One region of the Priestia veravalensis genome, then DNA from elsewhere that is predicted to be linked to it. Evidence: predicted binding sites of a transcription regulator. Region 1 holds the regulator's gene; each other region holds the start of a gene.
What was found. Region 1 encodes Rex, which represses fermentation and respiration genes when NADH is low (regulators of the CRP and FNR family bind a similar motif). Its sites were predicted from a motif close to TTGTGAAATATTTCACAA; they were not measured.
Positions count from the first base shown of each region.

Region 2: AS180_RS09495 (cytochrome ubiquinol oxidase subunit I) is a predicted target of Rex. The motif match lies at 3,644-3,661, and genes of this name have one in related genera.
Region 3: AS180_RS02160 (helical membrane plugin domain-containing protein) is a predicted target of Rex. The motif match lies at 4,268-4,285, and genes of this name have one in related genera.

Region 1 is NZ_KQ758731.1:971-7,545, forward strand. Features, by position in the region: gene tsaE (tRNA (adenosine(37)-N6)-threonylcarbamoyltransferase complex ATPase subunit type 1 TsaE) at 1-208, shown strand, start outside; gene tsaB (tRNA (adenosine(37)-N6)-threonylcarbamoyltransferase complex dimerization subunit type 1 TsaB) at 189-893, shown strand; gene rimI (ribosomal protein S18-alanine N-acetyltransferase) at 898-1,347, shown strand; partial or broken gene tsaD (tRNA (adenosine(37)-N6)-threonylcarbamoyltransferase complex transferase subunit TsaD) at 1,344-2,344, shown strand; gene AS180_RS20555 (ABC-F family ATP-binding cassette domain-containing protein) at 2,466-4,406, opposite strand; gene AS180_RS20560 (redox-sensing transcriptional repressor Rex) at 4,682-5,326, shown strand; gene AS180_RS20565 (twin-arginine translocase TatA/TatE family subunit) at 5,359-5,541, shown strand; gene tatC (twin-arginine translocase subunit TatC) at 5,557-6,318, shown strand; partial or broken gene AS180_RS20575 (transposase) at 6,483-6,575, shown strand, end outside.
Region 2 is NZ_KQ758644.1:33,720-40,294, forward strand. Features, by position in the region: gene cydD (thiol reductant ABC exporter subunit CydD) at 1-1,021, opposite strand, end outside; gene cydS (cytochrome bd oxidase small subunit CydS family protein) at 1,057-1,158, opposite strand; gene AS180_RS09490 (cytochrome d ubiquinol oxidase subunit II) at 1,173-2,186, opposite strand; gene AS180_RS09495 (cytochrome ubiquinol oxidase subunit I) at 2,198-3,529, opposite strand; gene AS180_RS09500 (hypothetical protein) at 3,880-4,299, opposite strand; gene AS180_RS09505 (helix-turn-helix transcriptional regulator) at 4,280-4,504, opposite strand; gene AS180_RS09510 (ABC transporter ATP-binding protein) at 4,612-5,340, opposite strand; gene AS180_RS09515 (ABC transporter permease) at 5,337-6,491, opposite strand; gene AS180_RS09520 (ABC transporter permease) at 6,488-6,575, opposite strand, start outside.
Region 3 is NZ_KQ758628.1:35,914-42,488, forward strand. Features, by position in the region: gene AS180_RS02140 (ABC transporter permease) at 1-170, shown strand, start outside; gene AS180_RS02145 (ABC transporter substrate-binding protein) at 188-1,189, shown strand; gene AS180_RS02150 (amidohydrolase family protein) at 1,262-2,506, shown strand; gene AS180_RS02155 (NAD(P)/FAD-dependent oxidoreductase) at 2,540-3,718, opposite strand; gene AS180_RS02160 (helical membrane plugin domain-containing protein) at 3,765-4,199, opposite strand; gene AS180_RS02165 (hypothetical protein) at 4,492-4,704, shown strand; partial or broken gene AS180_RS02170 (ammonium transporter) at 4,704-5,595, shown strand; gene AS180_RS02175 (IDEAL domain-containing protein) at 5,916-6,113, shown strand; gene AS180_RS02180 (cobyrinate a,c-diamide synthase) at 6,404-6,575, shown strand, end outside.

The DNA of each region.
Region 1 (6,575 bases):
TCTAGGCTTTGATGAATACTTTGAAGGTGATGGTGTTACCGTTGTTGAGTGGGCTCACTTAATTGAAGAGCAGTTACCAAAGGAATTTGTTCAAATTAATATTTATCATGATACGCCTAAAACACGTAAGCTTGTTTGTAAAGCCAAAGGCGCAAGATATATTGACCTATGTAAGGAGCTTTTTAACTATGAAAACATTAGCAATTGATACGTCAAATTTCGTAATGGGCGTCGCATTGGTTGAAGAGAATAAAGTAATTGGAGAAGTAATTACAAATCTGAAAAAGAATCATTCTATTCGCTTGATGAAGGCTATTGAATCGTTGCTGGCGGATTGTGATACATTACCAAAAGAATTAGATAAAATTGTAGTAGCAGAAGGGCCTGGTTCTTATACTGGTGTCCGCATTGGTGTAACCGTGGCTAAAACACTTGCGTGGACGCTTAACATTCCTTTAGTTGGAGTGTCTAGCCTTGAGATTGTAGCTGCTAACGGCCGTTACTTTAACGGACTTATCTCCCCGTTATTTGATGCGCGTAGACAACAAATTTTCACAGGGTTATATCGTTTTGATAATGGACAGGAACTACGTAATGAAGAGAAAGATCAGCTTGTTATTAATGAACAATGGGCTGGAAAATTGAAAGAATACAATGAGTCTATTTTATTTATTGGGAATGATATTGAAGCGCATAAAGAAATATTAACTAGCGTATTAGGAGAACAAGCACTCTTTGCATCCGTTTCACAATACAATCCTCGTCCAAGTGAATTAGCTTTTTTAGGTATGCAAAAAGAAGCAACTCCAGTTCATGCTTTTGTGCCTAATTACATTAGGTTAGCTGAGGCAGAAGCAAACTGGTTAAAAGCACAAGAAGCGAAAAATGAGTGAGAAAATGACTATGACATTGAAATTTCGTCTAATGAAAGTTGAAGATATTGATCAAGTTGTTGAAATTGAAAAACAGGCATTTGCAACACCTTGGAGCAAAGAGGCCTTCTATAACGAATTAACGGCCAATCAATTTTCTACCTACCTTGTAATGGAAATAGAGGAGCAAATTATTGGATATTGTGGAACTTGGATTGTAATTGATGAAGCGCATATTACCAATATTGCTATACTTCCTAAGTATAGAGGAAAAGGGTTAGGATATGCTTTGCTTAAAGCTGCGATGAATGTTGTGCAACAGCTAGGGGCACTTTCAATGACGCTTGAAGTAAGAACATCAAATCATATTGCACAGTCATTGTATAAAAAGCTAGGCTTTGAGGCTGGCGGCATACGAAAAAATTATTATTCTGATAACAATGAAGATGCATTAGTTATGTGGGTGAAATTATGACAAAAGAAAATGAAGTAATATTAGCAATAGAAACAAGCTGTGATGAAACGGCTGTTGCGATTATTCGAGGTGGTACAGAAATTGTTGCAAAATTGAAAGCCATAAACGCTTTGGGGGAGTTGTACCTGAGATTGCTTCACGGCATCATGTTGAGCAAATCACAATAGTTGTAGAAGAAGCTCTACATCAATCCAATATGACATTTGATGATATTGATGCAATTGCGGTAACAGAAGGACCAGGATTAGTAGGAGCATTATTAATTGGTGTCAACGCAGCTAAGGCGTTAGCTTTTGCTCATCAGAAGCCTTTAATTCCTGTACATCATATTGCGGGACATATTTATGCGAATCAACTTATTACGCCATTAAAATTTCCGTTACTAGCATTAGTTGTTTCGGGTGGACATACAGAACTTGTCTACATGAAAGAGCACGTTCGTTTTGAAGTCATTGGTGAAACAAGAGATGATGCAGCTGGTGAAGCATACGATAAAGTAGCACGTACGCTACAGTTACCATATCCAGGCGGTCCTCATATCGATCGTCTAGCTCAAGAGGGTGAACCCTTAATTGATCTACCGCGTGCCTGGTTGGAAGATGGCTCATATGATTTTAGTTTTAGTGGTTTAAAATCAGCAGTTATCAACACTGTGCATAACGCGAAACAAAAAGGTGAAGATATTAATCCACAAACATTAGCAGCTAGTTTTCAAGCTAGCGTAGTTGATGTTTTGGTAACAAAAACAGAAAAAGCTGTTCAAGAATATAACGTAAATCAACTGCTGTTAGCCGGTGGGGTAGCCGCAAATAAAGGGTTACGAGAGGCTCTACAGCAACGATTCGAAAAGTACTCTAATGTAGAGTTAGTTATTCCACCACTCTCTTTATGTACGGATAATGCTGCTATGATTGGAGCAGCAGCCAGCGTTTTATATCGTAAAGATAGAAGAGCGACCATGGCATTAAATGCGAATCCTGGGTTAGTGCTAGAATAGAGGATTGTGGATAATATAGTGGTTATCCACAATTTTCAATCAATTTAGAATTAACTGTGGATAATGCATATATTAAAGCCCATCACCAAAAGGTGTATGGGCTTCTTTTGTGTATAAACTGTTAGCTTTCCTCAATACTTAGCTGAAGTTCTTCCCACTCTTCCATTAATGTGGATAACTCTTGTTGAAAAGTTTGGTTCTCATTGTTTAAAAGCTGAGATTTTTCATGATCTTGGTAAATTACTGGGTCGCATAAAAGCTCTTCATTTTGCTCTAATTTTGCTTCCACTTCAGCAATTCGTTCTTCAATCTCTTCAATTCTTCTTTTTCGCTGCCTTAGAAGCTTTTTTTGTTCCTTATCTTGTATATATGACGCTTTGTCACTTTTCCCTACAGATAGTTCCTGAGCCATATTTGCTGCTTCAAGCTCTTTTCTTTCTTCCATTTCTGCTTTTTTCTCAACGTAGTAGTCATAGTCCCCTAAAAACTCTGTTGTTCCCTCTGGAGACAATTCGATAACCTTGTTGGTAACTCTGTTGATAAAGTAACGGTCATGGGAAACAAATAAAAGTGTACCTGGATAAGAGATTAATGCATTCTCCAATACTTGTTTACTATCTAGATCAAGGTGGTTAGTAGGCTCATCTAGAATTAAAAAGTTTGCTTTTTGCATCATCAGTTTTGCTAAAGCGAGTCTTGCTTTTTCTCCACCGCTTAGTGTGGAAACAACCTTTAAGACATCGTCGCCTGAAAATAAAAAATTACCGAGCACAGTTCGAATTTCTTTTTCAGTAGTAGTAGGGTAGTCGTCCCATAATTCATTGAGTACGGCTTTGTTAGACGTCAAGTTTGCCTGTTCTTGATCATAATAGCCTACTGCTACATTAGAACCGAATTGGATTTCTCCTGAAACAAAAGGAAGTTTATTCATTAAGCCTTTTAACAGAGTAGATTTACCAATCCCGTTTGGACCTACTAGGGCAATGCTATCTTGACGAGTAGCACGAAGGTTAATGTTTTTTACAATAAACTGATTTTCTTCATATCCAATGGAAAGGTTGTCAACTTTTAATACTTCATTTCCGCTTTGCCGTTCAATATCAAAGGAAAAGCTTGCACCTTTTTCACCATCGTTTGGCCGATCCATTAGCTCCATGCGTTCTAACTGTTTACGTCTGCTTTGAGCTCGCTTTGTTGTTGAAGCCCTAGCAATATTTTTTTGAATGAAATCATTAAGCTTTGCTACTTCATCCTGCTGTTTTTCAAATTGCTTCATCTCACGCTCATAGCGTTCGGCTTTTTGTGTTAAATAATTTGAGTAGTTACCAGGATATTTATAGGTGGTTTTTTGACTTACTTCATAGACTTGTGTAACCACTTTATCAAGGAAGTAGCGATCATGGGAGACAATTAGGATAGCGCCATCGTAATTTTGTAAAAATTGCTCTAACCAAGCCAATGTTTCAATGTCAAGATGGTTGGTAGGCTCATCTAAAATTAGCAAATCAGGTTTAGTTAATAACAGCTTAGCTAGAGCCAGTCGTGTTTTTTGCCCACCGCTTAGTGTAGAAATAGGGGTGGAGTAATCAAAGTTTGAAAAGCGAAACCCGTGCAGGATTGAACGAATGTCAGCTTCGTATTGGTATCCGCCTAGATCTTTAAAGGAAATTTGAAGCTGATCGTATTCCTTTAAAAGCTTTTCATAGTTGTTGGAATCCTGCTGATAAGAAGGGTCTCCCATTTTTTCTTCAAGCTTTCTTAGTTCTTTCTCCATTTTTTGCAATGGCTTGAAGACGGTTAACATTTCGTCCCAAATAGATAAAGTGGATTCTAACACTGTATCCTGTCCCATGTAGTCAATCGTTGTTTCTTTTGGCTTCATAATCTCTCCACTGTCGTAGGAAAGTTCACCAGAAATAATTTTTAGAAGCGTTGATTTTCCCGCTCCGTTTCGACCAACTAGTGCAATGCGGTCTTTAGATTGAACTTCAAGTTTTATATTTGATAAAATCGGGTCTGCCCCGTAATATTTCGTAATTCCGTTTAACTGTAGAATAATCATCGTTTCACCTCTACTCATTTCGACATAGTGTATTTTAACATATTTTTAAGACAGAAGTATGAATAGGTGCATGTCATAAGCATTTCCACAAAATTATGTGTAGAATTCATTATTACCACATAGACTGTGTTAAAATAAACTATAGACTACTGTTCATGAGTGAATAGAAGGTTCACTTAATGGAAGCGCTATCTAATTTAAAAAGAGAATCTTGCTAAGTCAAGCGGAGATCTGAACGATAGCCATTATATCTATCGTAATTAAGGGGGCACAAGATGAATACAGAAAACTTAAAAATACCACAAGCTACAGCAAAGCGGTTGCCGCTATACTATCGTTTTATTAAAAATCTACATGCTTCTGGTAAGCAACGTGTATCGTCAGCAGAATTAAGCGAAGCGGTGAAAGTAGACTCCGCTACAATTCGTCGCGATTTTTCCTATTTTGGAGCCTTGGGTAAAAAGGGATATGGCTATAACGTCAATTATTTACTAAGTTTTTTTCGCAAAACATTAGATCAAGATGAAGTAACCAGAGTTGCTCTGATTGGTGTTGGTAATCTTGGAACAGCTTTTTTAAACTACAATTTCATTAAGAATAACAATACAAAAATTGAATTTGCTTTTGATGTTATTGAAGAAAAGGTGGGCACTCACGTTGGAGACGTACCCGTTTATCATTTAGATAAGCTTGAAGAACATATGACAGAAGATATTTCTGTTGCGATCCTAACAGTTCCAGCTACAGTGGCACAGCAAATTACGGACCGCTTAGTCAAATGCGGAATCAAAGGTATTTTAAATTTTACCCCTGCCCGTTTAAATGTGCCAAGCTCTATTCGTCTGCATCACATTGATTTAGCCGTAGAGCTTCAGTCGCTGGTTTACTTTTTGAAAAATTACCCTGAAAATAATATATAATAGAATATATATGTAATAAAGGAGGGGAAACCATGGGATTAAGTGCAGGTAGTGTGATTTTAATTGTAATTTTTGCACTTTTAGTTTTTGGACCAAAGAAGCTTCCCGAGCTTGGTCGAGCTGTAGGCCACACGTTAAGGGAGTTTAAAAGTGCCACTAAAGGAATAATGGAAGATAACGAAGACGAGGGCAAGAAGAAAGAACGAAATCAATAGAGGAATGATTGACATATGAACGAACAAGAAATGTCTGTATATGATCACATTGGTGAACTGCGAAAAAGGATTTTAATCGTCGTCTTTTTCTTTTTTATTGCTACAATTGGCGGTTTTTTCTTAGCGGATCGCGTTATTATTTATCTACAATCAGCAGACGAGGCAAGCTCGCTAACAATGAACGCATTTAAATTGACCGATCCGGTTAAGATTTATATGCAGTTTGCGTTTGTAATTGGATGTGTTGTTTCTGCTCCTATTGCGCTCTATCAATTATGGGCATTTATAAGTCCAGGCTTGTATGATAAAGAGCGAAAAGTAACTCTTGGATACATTCCAATTTCAATTATCCTATTTCTTACTGGTATTTCGTTTGCTTACTTTGTTCTCTTTCCTTTTGTAGTAGAGTTTATGATTCGAATAGCGGATAAGCTAGATGTTAACCAAGTTATTGGTATCAATGAATATTTTTCATTTTTATTTCAGCTTACGCTACCATTTGGTCTATTGTTTCAATTACCCGTTGTCATTATGTTTTTAACAAGACTAGGTATTGTGACGCCACAGTTCTTAAGCAGTATCCGGAAGTACGCTTATTTTGTGTTATTAGTCATAGCGGCTTTTATTACACCTCCAGAATTGTTATCACACCTAATGGTTACAATTCCTTTATTCATCCTTTATGAAATTAGCATTATTATTTCTCGCATTTCCTATCGTAAAATGTTGAAACATAGACAACAATATGAAGAAGCCGTTGGAATTTCTTCTGAATAACAAAAAAAGAGGCTGGGACAAAACCCTCCTCTGAACCGAAAAAGCCGGTGAAATTTTACGACGAGTAAAATGTCACCGGCTTTGTTTATTTTTACATTAAAATAAGGACCACTTCTGATAAAATAAAGTTACCATACAAAATCTTATCGGAAAGAAGGGTCCTTATGTTTAAAGATTATAACATGAATCAAGTGGTTTTGCCTTTAGATTTAGAAATAAAATTACAAGAAAATGATATTGCCTTCGCCGTTCACCAT
Region 2 (6,575 bases), on a different contig from region 1:
AATGAATATCATCCAGCACGATATGAGCAGGTTGCCCTTGCTCTACTCGATGATTTCCCCACTTCACTCCGTGTTCGGAAGCTTCAAGCTCTTCTTTGATTTTATTCGTTGCCCCGATGCTACCTCTTCCAGCGTGAAATGCACTACCTAAATCTCGAAGCGATAGATAAAAATCCGGTGCGAGAATTAAAATAAAAAACGATGCAAAAAACGTAATATTTTCAAATACAACAAGGCGTAGGCCAAGCTCAAAGGCGATGAGACCAACGCTTAGCATCGCAATAAACTCCAGTGCCAGAGAAGATGAAAATGCTGTTTTCAAAACATCCATTGTCGCATCACGAAATTCAAAGCTTTTCTCTTTCATCTTGTCTTTTTGCACCTTTGCTTTGCGCATGAGCTTCAGCGTCGTTAATCCTTGCAGAACATCGAGGAAATGACCTGAAAAAGCCGTCATTTTTTCCATTTGAACATCCGCTTTTTTTTGCGTTTTTAACCCGATCACAATCATATAAATCGGGAAAAATGGTGCGGTTATCATCATTAATAATCCTGAAAACCAGTGCTGCGTAAACACGGCAAGTAAGATAATAAGCGGCAAAATACTCGTTTGGATGACCTGCGGAATATAGAAGCTAAAGTAGTTATCCACTTCATCAATCGCATCCATCGCTACGCTCGCTTTTTTACCCGTTTGGCCGCTTAACGAAGCTTGTAAAGGGTTGTTTGCATATTTTTCAAAAAGCTCTTCTCGGATTTCACCCTTCACTTTTTCACCAAGCTTAATTCCTAGTTTTCTTGATAGATAGATAAACAGCACCCGAGCAGTTAAGACAATTAATAAATAAATAAAAGAAGGAAGCACGTCTTGAAACGACGCGTCCTTCAAGAAGATTTGGTCGACAATGTACACAAAGAAATATGCTTGGCCAACTAACATCACACCGTTTAGCAACGATGATAGGATGAGCGGAATCATCATTTTTTTATGTGCAAATGCTCGTTTTCTCAGCAGTTCCATACACAATCGGTCTCCTTACGTTTAGTTAGCAGTACTTACTGATAAGGGCTTTTTCCTTTTGCCCCCCAGATGAACAAAAACACAATTGCACCAACCACAAGCAACACAGGTGCTATCATAATCAAAAACGTATTCACATTTCGTCCCTCCTTCACTTCTTACCCTGCACGTACTCGTTATCAAATAGAAACAGTCGCATCAATAAGTATAATGATGGAACGAGCAAGCATAGTCCTGCAAGAAAGGAAATGATAAGCGTGATGGCCATTGTATCGTTTGTGAAGCTATCATAAATCGTCACGTGCGGATAGAGTAAGTACGGTAAATGCGCCGCTCCGTACCCGTAAAATGCTGTGGCAAACTGCAGCATGACAAAGATAAATGATAAACCAAGACGCTTTTTCTTCCAGATAAAATAAACGGCTCCGACAAAGAACAAGAATGACAAAACAAACAGCCACGATACATTTAACATTTTCGCAAAGTGCTCACTGTTATGATCTGACATGGCCCAAAAGACAAGGAAGCTAGCCAAAATCGTAGGTGTACTCCAAAACAATGCGTATTTACGCAAAATGCGAAATGCCCCTTCATCTCCTGCTTTGTGCGCGTAAAAGGTTAAAAAACAAGCAGAAATATACAGAACGCTCACCACTGCAAGAAGCACAACGGCCCATGAATAAAAGCTGGTGAACAACGCCCCGTAGTCAAGTGAAACATTCGTGCCGTTTAGCTTAATATAACCACCTTCTGAAATCGTCAAGACGATGGAAAGTGAAGCTGGAATTAAAAGTCCCGTTGCTCCGTATAAAAGTTGATAGCCTAGACGCCCTTTGTTTCCATAGTGGTGAAACGCATAGTACGAACCGCGAAGCGCAATTAAGATAATTGCGATGCTTCCAGGAACCAACAGTGCCGTTCCGTAATAATAAGCAAGAGACGGGAAGAAACCAACTAATCCAACATAGAAGAAAATCAAGAATACGTTCGTTACTTCCCATACCGGAGACAAGTAACGATTGATTACTTTTTGTACAACATGTCCTTTCCCTGTCACCGATGCATAGTAGTTAAAGAACCCTGCTCCAAAGTCAATTGAAGCAACGATTAAATAACCGTATAAAAATGTCCATAGTACCGTGATACCAATTACTTCATAGCTCATAGTAGTCCTCCCTATTCAATCCCGCGTTTTTTCAATTCTTTTTCGACAGGATTTGCTCTAAAGGTACGAATAAGAACCGTCACGGCCGATACAATTAAAATGACGTATAAAGCAGCGAACAGATAAAGCATAATATCAACGTGCTGAGACGTTGTTGCTCCTTCTGCTGTACGCATAACGCCTCGAATAATCCAAGGCTGACGTCCTTCTTCTGTAAAGAACCATCCTGCTTCAATCGCAAGCATCGCTAGCGGCCCACCGGCTACTATTAAGTTAAGAAGCGGTTTGTTAAGCGGATTCCATGATTTTTTCTTTTTCATCACAATGTAAATAAATGAAATGAACGCAAGTCCCATTCCAATTGCAACCATCAAGTCGAACATGTAGTGAACAACAAGTGGCGGCCAATCTTCCTTAGGGTATTCTTCAAGCCCAATGACTTCAGCTCCCGGAGTTCCGTGAGCTAAAATACTGAGCGCATACGGAATTTCAAGCGCGTACTTCACTTCGTTATCTTCGGTTAAAATACCGCCTAAAATTAGCGAAGCTTCTTCCATTGTTTCAAAATGCCATTCAGCCGCTGCGAGTTTTTCAGGCTGATAGTTTGCTAAATATTTGCCTGACAAATCTCCAACAAGTGCCGTTACAATGGCAAAGACAAACGCAACGACCATTGATAAATGCAGCGCTTTTTTATGATAAACGTGATCGCGTCCTCGTAAAATTGCAAAAGCTGCAATAGCTGCAAGCACAAACGCAGACGTTAAATAAGCCGAGGATAAAACGTGCGACACTTTTGTCGGCGTCGCCGGGTTGAGCATAGCCGCAATCGGATTAATATTTGAAAGCACGCCGTTTTCATATGTGAAGCCCAGCGGTGCGTTCATAAATGAGTTTACCGTTGTAATAAAGAAACCCGATGCGGTTGCACCAAGCGCAGCTGGAATTAACAGCAGCAAGTGATACATTTTATTTTTGAAGCGATCCCACGTATATAAATAAATTCCGAGGAAAATAGCTTCAAAGAAGAACGCAAATGTTTCTAAAAAGAGCGGAAAGCTAATGGTTTGACCAGCTACCTGCATAAAGTTTGGCCATAGCAAACTCAGCTGCAGTGCAATCGCTGTACCTGTCACAACTCCGACAGCAACCGTGATGATATATCCGCGTGCCCATCTTCTAGCGAGCAAGTGGTAGTGTTCATCGTTTCGTTTAATTCCTATCCATTCAGCAAGTGCAATTAAGAGTGGAACCCCGACTCCTAATGTTGAGAAAATCGTATGCACAGCTAGTGTTAAACCGGTTAAGATTCGACTATACAAGACCGGATCATACTCAAACACAAACATTTCCTCCTTTATGTAGGAAGAGAATTTTCTCTTCTCTTAGCAGATTGTAGTTCCTAGTTTAAAAACTTCTTTTATAGTTGACCATACTGTTCACCATTTTGTTAAAGTTTGTTCACAATTTCACAATCTTAATTTCGACACAATTTTAGAAGGTCCTGTAAAAAAACAAGCTGAAATATAAAAAAGTCATGATCCCTTCTCAAAGAAGAATCATGACTGTTTTAACATCGTTAGGTTGTAAGAACACGTTCGTTCCATTCCACTCTTTTTTTAAATTGGTTTCCGAATTATCTCTCAATCGTTCCGATAAATCGCTAACCGAAAGACTTATGTCTCCGCCTCTTTTACTCTTCATTTCTCTTTTTTACTAAATAGTGTCCGTATGTAAAAGTTAGAAAAAACACAAGTCCTACAACGCTTCCTACTAGCAATCCACTTTGAAGGTTTCCATCGGGACCAGCTGTCACAATTAGTGTAAACACTCCTCCAAGCAGGAAGCTGCCAAGGGGAATAATATAATAAGGAACAAGATTTTCACGTTTGTTGTCATAAACATCCACTGATATCTTCAAATTTAAGTAACCTAATACAACAGCCGTTAAAATAAAAATAAACCAAAGGGGGTTTTCATAAGCATGTAAAATACCGTTTTGTAACCCGTCATAAACTAATAAGGATAAAATCCCTAATGTTTGAATGATAAAAGCCACTCGAATATTTTTTAAGTTTTGAACAATAAGGCGTTCATCTTTTATTTTCTTCATTGGAGCCCTCTCTTTCTACCCAAAAAACATCGTTAAGCGTTTGATCGACTGCATAACAAATTTCTAAACATAGTTTTAAAGTTGGATTATATTTCCCTTTTTCAATTAGGCTAATCGTTTGCCTTGTTACGCCAACCTTCTCAGCCAACTCACTTTGAGTTAAATCTGCTTGAACTCGAAATAACTTCACATTATTTTTAACTATATACCAATTACTTCCATTTTAATTGTAACATATACATGACATAATTCAATATATATATTACATTTTATCACAAATAAAAAAGCCGCCCTAACTTGTAGAGACGACTTTTAATAACCACGCTGCACTGCTGGATGAAGGAGCTGATAGATGACGGCTTCGTCACTGTGTTGTCTTGTTGCGGTTCTCGCTTCTTCCATCGTACCGATAAACTGTACTTCTCCCTCTTTTAACACAGCAAATCGGTGGCATAAACCTAGAATTTCATTCAAGTCATGCGTAATATAGATGACTGTTTTTCCTTCTCTCGTAAGCTTTTGAATGTATCTGCCAATCTCCATTTTCGACTGCAAATCAATTCCCACCGTCGGCTCGTCCATAAGTAAAATCGCTGGTTTATGAATGAGCGCAACGGCGATATTGAGCTTCCGCTTCATTCCGCCTGATAAATTTTGAACCTTTTCGCTCCATTTCCCCTCTAGCTGCACAGATTTACAAAGTGTTTTTAGCTCATCATCTGATACGGATCGCCCCGTCATTTTACTCCACAGTCGCATGTTTTCTTTTACCGTCAGTTCTTCCCACAGTGCAATATCTTGCGGGACGTAGCCAATTTGACTGCGAATGTGCTTTTTAGCTTTTTTTAAACGCTGACCGTTGATGACCACTTCGCCACCCGAAGGCTTAGTGAGCGTTGCTAAAATGGATAAAAGCGTAGACTTCCCTGCACCGTTTGGTCCTAGCAGTCCCAGTACCTCACCTTTTTTTACATGCAAAGACACTTTATTTAATGATTTTTTTCTTCCATAACGCTTACTTACTTTTTCAATTGAAATCACGTAATCGACCTCACATTCCACACTGCTTTTAACCATAATAAAATGGTGATGACTAGTATTGTTCCAAGCTGAATCCAAAGTTCTTTAGCAAGTACAAGCTGCTGCGTAACCAATAGATGCTGAGGAATCCATGTAGCAATTGCGCCTAGCCGCTCCGCTATGTCACTGATTGGGAAAAATACGCCCCCGATAATACTGAGCATCATCGCAATCAAGAATCCTGCGGTATAGTAGCGCCCGAGGTGACGTGATTCCGTAGCTAGCCAAAAGCTAAACGCTAAGCAAAAGCAGAGATATATAAGCATTAGCAGCAGTACTCTGCTATCTGTCACCGCTCCGACTTTCAAAAAGAAGAAAAAGCTCAGGACAGTTTGGATGATCAAAACAAACCCATATGCTGCTACCGATTGATACACATAAGACATGACGCCTTTTGGCAAGGTCTTCATTCGCTTGAAAATAGGCCCTTTTTCCTTTAGGACCCATTCCATCGCCATGAGCGACACAACAAGCGTCAAAAAGCCCCACAGCGGAACAGAGCGATTTATAGTCTGTTGCTTCTCATCAGGTTGTGCACCTTCTTGTCCACCAGTCACATATTGAATGGTCATTAACGGTTCTGGCTTCCACTGCTCGTCCGTATAGCGATACGCATCTTCCCATAGGGTTTCGGGCTTTTCCCAACGATAACGTTCATACAAGCGTTCTACTTGAATAGCAGCTTTACTGTTGCTCGATAAGCGAGTTACTTCACTAGCAATCACTTCTTCTACAACGCTCGTCGCAACTGACGCTGGCATTTTCACCAGCTCAATCGTTTCTTCATAATCTTCTTTTTTAATATTATCCATAAAGCCTTCTCGAACGATAAATAAGCTATCTACTTCATTTCGGAGAAGCTTTTTTTCTCCTTCATCAGCCGTTGTAGCTATCAATTTAATTCTCTCATTCGTCGTAACTCGCTGGATTACTTCCTTAGAAAGTTTACTTTGGTCTTCATCCGCAATGGCAACTGGAATCTTCACATCGTTCTCAACGTTTTGAAGAAACATTTGGCCTACATAAGCACCTGCAGCAGGAAGCACCAGAAGAAGTATCAATAAAAATGGCTTTCGGATAATAGCCTTCAGCTTCTCCATCATGAGATTCATAGGCTCACTCTCCTTTTTTGAAACAGTGCCGTCCAGAGGAGCGACAAGCTAAAAGCAGTGAGACCGTAAACGACGAGCCAGCTC
Region 3 (6,575 bases), on a different contig from region 1:
GTTTAGGCTATGCCATTACGGTAGCTTCCTCTCGGATGGAAACGGCATACCTATTCGCTTGTGGTATTTCCGCATCTGTTTTAGGTATTGGCTTTTTCTTGCTGGTCAATTTATTTTCTAAGCTTTTGTTAGGTTCATGGCATGAGTCGGAAATGAAGAGAGAGAACTAATTTTCTAAAAGGGGGAAATGAGTGTGAAACAAGGGGTTTTAAAAAAAATCGGTTTAATTGGTGCTGTATCACTGTCATTATTTCTGGCAGGATGTGGAAGTGAAGAGACGTCTGGGAGTGATAATACTGAGAAAAAATTGGAGACGGCAACCCTTATTACAAACTGGTTTGCACAACCTGAACATGGCGGTAACTACGCGGCATTAAAAAAAGGTTTTTATAAAGAACAAGGTCTCGACATGATAATTGAACCGGGAGGACCTCAAATTTCATCAACCCAAGTCGTTGCTTCTGGAAAGGCTGAATTTGGTTATACGCAAGCGGAAGATATTTTAATTGCAAGAGATAAGGGAATACCTCTTGTTGCGATTGGAGCAATTTTTCAAAAAAGCCCGCAGGTATTAATTACCCATAAAGGAACGGTAGGAGATTTTAAGGAGCTGAACGAAAAGACAGTGTATACAGCACCAGGGAGTGGTTATTGGGAATATATTAAAAAAGCCTATAACTTAGATAGGGTAAAAGATCGTGCGTATACGGGCTCATTAGCAACCTTTATTGAGGATGAAAATGCGGTCACACAAGGGTACGTGACGTCAGAGCCGTTTTCTCTTGAACAAGAAGGAATAGAAAACGATTATTTATTCATTCATGATGCTGGATTTGAAACGTATGCAAACGTGATTTTTACAACTGAAAAGATGATTAAAGAAAACCCTGAAGTGGTTCAATCATTTATGAATGCTACGGTAAAAGGCTGGGAGTATTACCGAGAAAGTTCAGATGAAATCAATCCGTTCCTTCAAGAGAGAAATCCAGACTTGAAGATGGAAGCGATGGAATATGGTGCAAAAGCACAAGAAGAATTGATCTTCGGAGGAGATGCTGCTGAAAGAGGTTTCGGTTATATGTCAGCGGAGCGCTGGGATAAACTTCAAATGCAGCTTCTTGACTTAGGGATTATTAAAAATAAAGAAGATATTAAGGGGATTTTTACAACAGAATTTTTAAAGAAATAAACCGTAAATGTAGAGAAAAGAGAAGAGTAGATCTTCTCTTTTTTAGTAGAAAGGAAGATTCTATTGTATGATATGGCCATTAAAAATGCTCGGTTGTTACACGCAGTGGAAGTTGTAAATATTGGAGTATCGAATGGAAGGTTTATGCATATAACAAAAGATCTAGTAGATGGAAAGAAAGTGATAGATGCCAAAGGGGGGATAGTTATTCCTCCTTTCGTAGAATTGCATACTCATTTTGATACCGCTTTGACTGCAGGTTGGCCAAGCTTTAATCGAACCGGTACGTTACAAGAAGGAATTTCAATATGGAACAAACGAAAAAAAAGTCTTACCATCAAGGACGTGAACGAGAGGGCTGAACAAGCATTAAAGATGTACATCAAGCATGGGGTGTTAAGTGTTCGAGCAGCAGTGGACATATCTGATGATGATTTAACGGCTTTAAAAGCTATTCTGCAAATAAAAAAAGTGTATGAACAAATTATCGATTTACAAATTATTGCTTTTCCGCAAGATGGGTTGTGGAAGTGCTTTGAAAATCAGGGGCGAATGCGGAAAGCACTTGAAATGGGAGCTGACGCAGTAAGTGCTGTGCCACATTTAGAAAGTAGTCAAGAAGAAGGAGTGCGCTCTTTGGAATACTGTTTTAGTCTCGCCAAAGAGTATGGAAGCTATATTCATATTTTTTGTGACGAAGTAGACGAAGTGAGCTCAACATTTGTACAAGAAGTAGCGAATTTAACCATTGAAAATGGGTTTGAAGGTAGGGTTGTAGTCAGCCACGTAAATGCGCTAGCTTATTATGAAAGTAAATATGCTGAATCAGTAATGGAGGCTATAAAGAAAGCTCGTTTAACCGTTGTTAGTTGTCCACTTATTAACAGTTCGATGCTAGGAAGAAATGATGCATATCCTAAAGCGACAGGAATTACCAGGGTGAAAGAATTAGATACCAAAAATATTAATATTTGTATTGCTCATGACGATATTCAGACTCCTTTTTATCCCTTCGGAGACGGAAATATGCTAAGAGCCGCTTTTATGGGAGCGCATTTAGCTCATATGACAGGAGAAGAACCAGTGAAAAGGGTTTTATCCATGATTACAGAACGACCAGCCGCTGCTTTTGGAAAAGGCAAAGCGTATGGAATTCAAGAAAGAAGTGAAGCTAATTTTTTACTTTTTGAGGAGCGGACGATTCGTGAGCTTATGCTTAACCAGTCGGTGCCTAGATATGTAATCAGAAGAGGGAAAGTTATAGCTGAAACGATTCCGGCTTATACGAAGTGGGGGTGTTCTTTGCAACTTATGTAAAAAAGCCAACGCGTGTGCGTTGGCTTTTCTGTATTAATATGCTAGAGCAAATAAACCTTTGATGTGTGACAAGTAACGAACGTTACTTGCTTCTTTCATTAGAGACGCTGGCAAACCTTTTAATTGCGTTTTATTTCCGCCGATTGTACCAATTGCATCTTTACGTCCAAGGCTTCCTAATGTACCAGAGAATACTGGAGAGAACCCGTGCATTGCGCCACCTTTAATAGCTACTGCTAAGTTCACGCCAATAACTTCTCCCATTTGCCAAGCTAGCTGTGCAGTTGGTGGGTAAGGGCGTCCTTCAGGCCCCATAACAACCGCGCTATCACCAGCTACGAAAATGTCTTCGTGAGAAGTAGATTGTAAGAATTCATTCACAAGAGCACGACCGCGGTTTACTTCGATACCAGAGTTAGCAACTACTGAGTTACCTTGAACTCCGCCAGTCCATACCATTGTTTTTGTTTCGATTTTGCTACCGTCTTTAAGCTCAACTGTTGTAGCATCCATTTTTGTAACAGGAGTTCCTGTTACAAATGTTACGCCACGTTTTTCCAAGCTTGATTGAGCGCGTTCTACTAGTTCAGTTGGGAAACCAGGAAGAACAGTTGGAGCAGCTTCTACACAGTATAGAGAAACATCTTTTGGATCAATACCGTGTTTTAGGCAAAGGCTTGGCATAAGGTCAGCATATTCACCTACAAGCTCGATACCTGTTAAACCGCCACCACCGACAACGATTGTTCCGTCAGCTTTATTTTTTGTTTTGCTAAATTCAACAATGCGCTCTTCTACGTGTGCACGTAGGCGGTTTGCATCATTTACTGATTTCAACACAAAGCTGTTTTCTTCTAGTCCTGGAATGCCGAAGTAAGCAGTTTCACTACCTAATGCAGTTACTAAGTAGTCATAGCTTAATTTTGTTCCGTCTTCTAATGCCACTTCACGTTGGTCTGGTGAAATTTCTTTTACTGTAGCAATCTTTAATTCTACATCTTTACCTTTTAGTAACTTTTCTAATGGAAGAGCTACTGCTTGTTCAGATAGTCCACCTACTGCTAAACGGTGCAGTTCAGTAATGATTTGGTGAGTAGAAAAACGGTTTACTACTGTAATTTTTGCTTCAGATGCACTTAAGTGTTGACGAGCTGTTAGGGCTGTTAGTAGACCACCATAGCCGCCACCTAAAATTAAAATATGTTTTGACATAGTAGATCGATCCTCCGTTCGTGCTTTATAAAATGATAGATTGTTATTATTTTTGTTTTTCGCCTGTTACTTCTAAGTAAGCCTGCGCAAAGCGGAATAGTTTTTGAACTTGTGGATCTTTGAGCATACGTAATAAACCAAACAAACCGATAGTTGTTGATTGGTTAGCTTCCGCACGATCACTTGCTTCGATTGCTGAAGCAGCAAGATCTTTCACTTTTCCTTCAATTGGTTCGATAAATTCTTTAGCACCAGCAAGTAAATCTTCTTTTAACACGTTATCTGTTAATAGAGACTGTGTTAAGTCGTACGTTTTTGTTAATACAGTTACCATTTCAGTTAGCTTTGGTAAGTTGTCAACAAGAACTGTTAATGATTCTTGAACTTCTGGTTTTAGCAATTGATCAAGTACATCTGATTGAGTTGCACCTTTAGCTTGAACCGCTTCTTCAGCCGGCTTTTGGATAGTTGATTGAGACATAAGAACGTCCTCCTTTGCTGTATATTGTTGCATATGTAGACACTTTAGCTGCTAGACTTCTAGTTTTGTTGTGAAGTCCTGCACATTTATCTATTGTAAATTTATTGCCTTATAAAAGCAACCGGTTTGGTGGAAAAACCTAAGAAAGAGTCGAACGATGCATTTATTGAAAATGAACTCTGTTTATTCAGAAAATAAGAATAAATTCCGATTTTTAGATTGACGATTTTATCGATTCTCACATATAATCTAAAATATAACATTTGATGTGAGAAGATATGACGTGAAGGTCATGAATGAACTATACCAAACAGCTATATTTGAAATTAATCGTGAAAAGTATATGGTCCATGTAAAGGACAGGCTTCGTAAAATTGAGCAGTTTAAAGGGAAAATTCGTGAAGTTGAACGTGTGCTTGAACTGCTAACACAAGAGGTTGTCATCGAGGCAATCATTTTAACATCAGCGATTGTAGAAGGTTTATCGCGAATGGAGGAAAGATAATGGGGATTGAAGAACTTAGCTTGGGCGTCAATACAACGTGGGTGGTACTAACGGCTGCTATGATTCTATTAATGGAAGGCGGCTTTGCATTATTAGAAGCTGGATTTGTACGGTATAAAAATAACGTTAATATTATCATGAAGGTATTTGCTGATATTACAATCGGAACGCTTTGCTTTTATATAATCGGGTTCGGACTTATGTACGGAGATGATTTAGGTGGTATTGTTGGTACAAATGGCTTTGCGCTAACGGGTAATTTATCGTATTTAGATATTCCAATCGGTTTGGAAACGTTCTGGCTGTTTCAATGTGCGTTTGTTATTGCTGTGATTTCCATTGTATCTGGCGCGGTCGCGGAACGAATTAATTTCTGCGCATATTTGTTATATGCAGTGCTAATGACCGCAGTTATTTATCCAATTGCGGTCACTCGCAGGTCTGGTTGGAATTACAGCAGGATGCGCTTTTGTCAGTACGCCTTCTGCCATTTTTATTGGTGCAGTTTCTGGGTTGTTAATGATGGCCGCAACAAATTGGTTAGAGGCAAGACGAATTGATGATCCAGTCGGCGCATTTCCGGTTCACGCTGCTGCTGGCGTATGGGGGACAATTGCAGTAGGGTTATTTGCTACAGATGGTGGTCTGTTCTTTGGAGGTGGCTTTGAGCTACTAGGGATTCAGTTCATTGGCTTAGTAGCATTGTCCGCGCGGGGCTTTATAGCAACGTGGTTTGGTTTAAAAGCAATTGCGCTACTTGTACCGCTTCGCTCCACAGAGGAAGAGGAAGAAGTAGGGTTAGATATTAGCTACCACAGTATTATAGCTGCCAATCAGTCTCATGAATTTATTGAATACTATAACCAGTACGAACAAACAGAACAAAAATAAAAGAGGCTGAGACATAAGTATTTCAGTCAATAATCTATCCGAACTATTGCGAGTTAACTACTTTTGATAGTTCGGATATTTTTTGTTGGTTCCAAAGACAATTAAAAAAAGCGAATTTCTGTAGCGTAATGGAGTAAACTTATTCTTCCAACCTAACGATGGTAGAACAGTTATCATTCGTCTGTGAGAAGAAATTATTTTGGTATGTCCCAGCTTCTTTTTATGTGTAAAAAAAGAAGAATTTTTCTAATTCCTGCAAAATGATTGAAAAGTCAGAAAATTTATGTTATAGTATAAAAAAGATAAGGAGTTGATTTCTTATGAAGAAAAATTTGCTGAATTCGTCGCCGAAATCGAATGTGAAAGTGTTAGATTCCCTAATTGCCGAAATGTTCTTAGATAAAGTTATTGCAGACTTTCAAAAAGCGAAATTGAAAAAAGAAATCGACCAGTCATTAGAAAAGAAAAGCAAAGAAGATTTCTTTAAACTAACTGATCAGCTAAAGAGTATTTCTTAATAGATGAGGCTGAGACATAAGTAGTTCAGCCTCTACTATACAGGAACGATTTTAATGCATCAAACTCGGAAGTTGTTTATTTTAATGATGCTAGACTAAGGTTGTCAGCAGTATAAGGATAATAAAGGTAAAAAAGCTGCAGTCGTTTAGACATTCTAAGCGCCTGCAGCTTTTTATATTCCGTTAAAAGGAGTTGAAAAATTCAGTAATATAAGCTACTATGTGAAGGATTATCACGATAGGTATAGTAGGATATTGCACATTACATAAGCAAGAAGAAAGGAGATTGCATGTCTAATCGAAGAATAGTCATTGCAGGAATTGAAAGCGGAGTAGGCAAAACGACTCTTACAATTGGATTGATGGGAGCACTCCGTCAAGAAGGCTATGTTGTACAGGGCTTCAAGTGCGGACCAGACTACATAGATCCAACGTATCATACAGCTGTTACGGGAAGGGTTT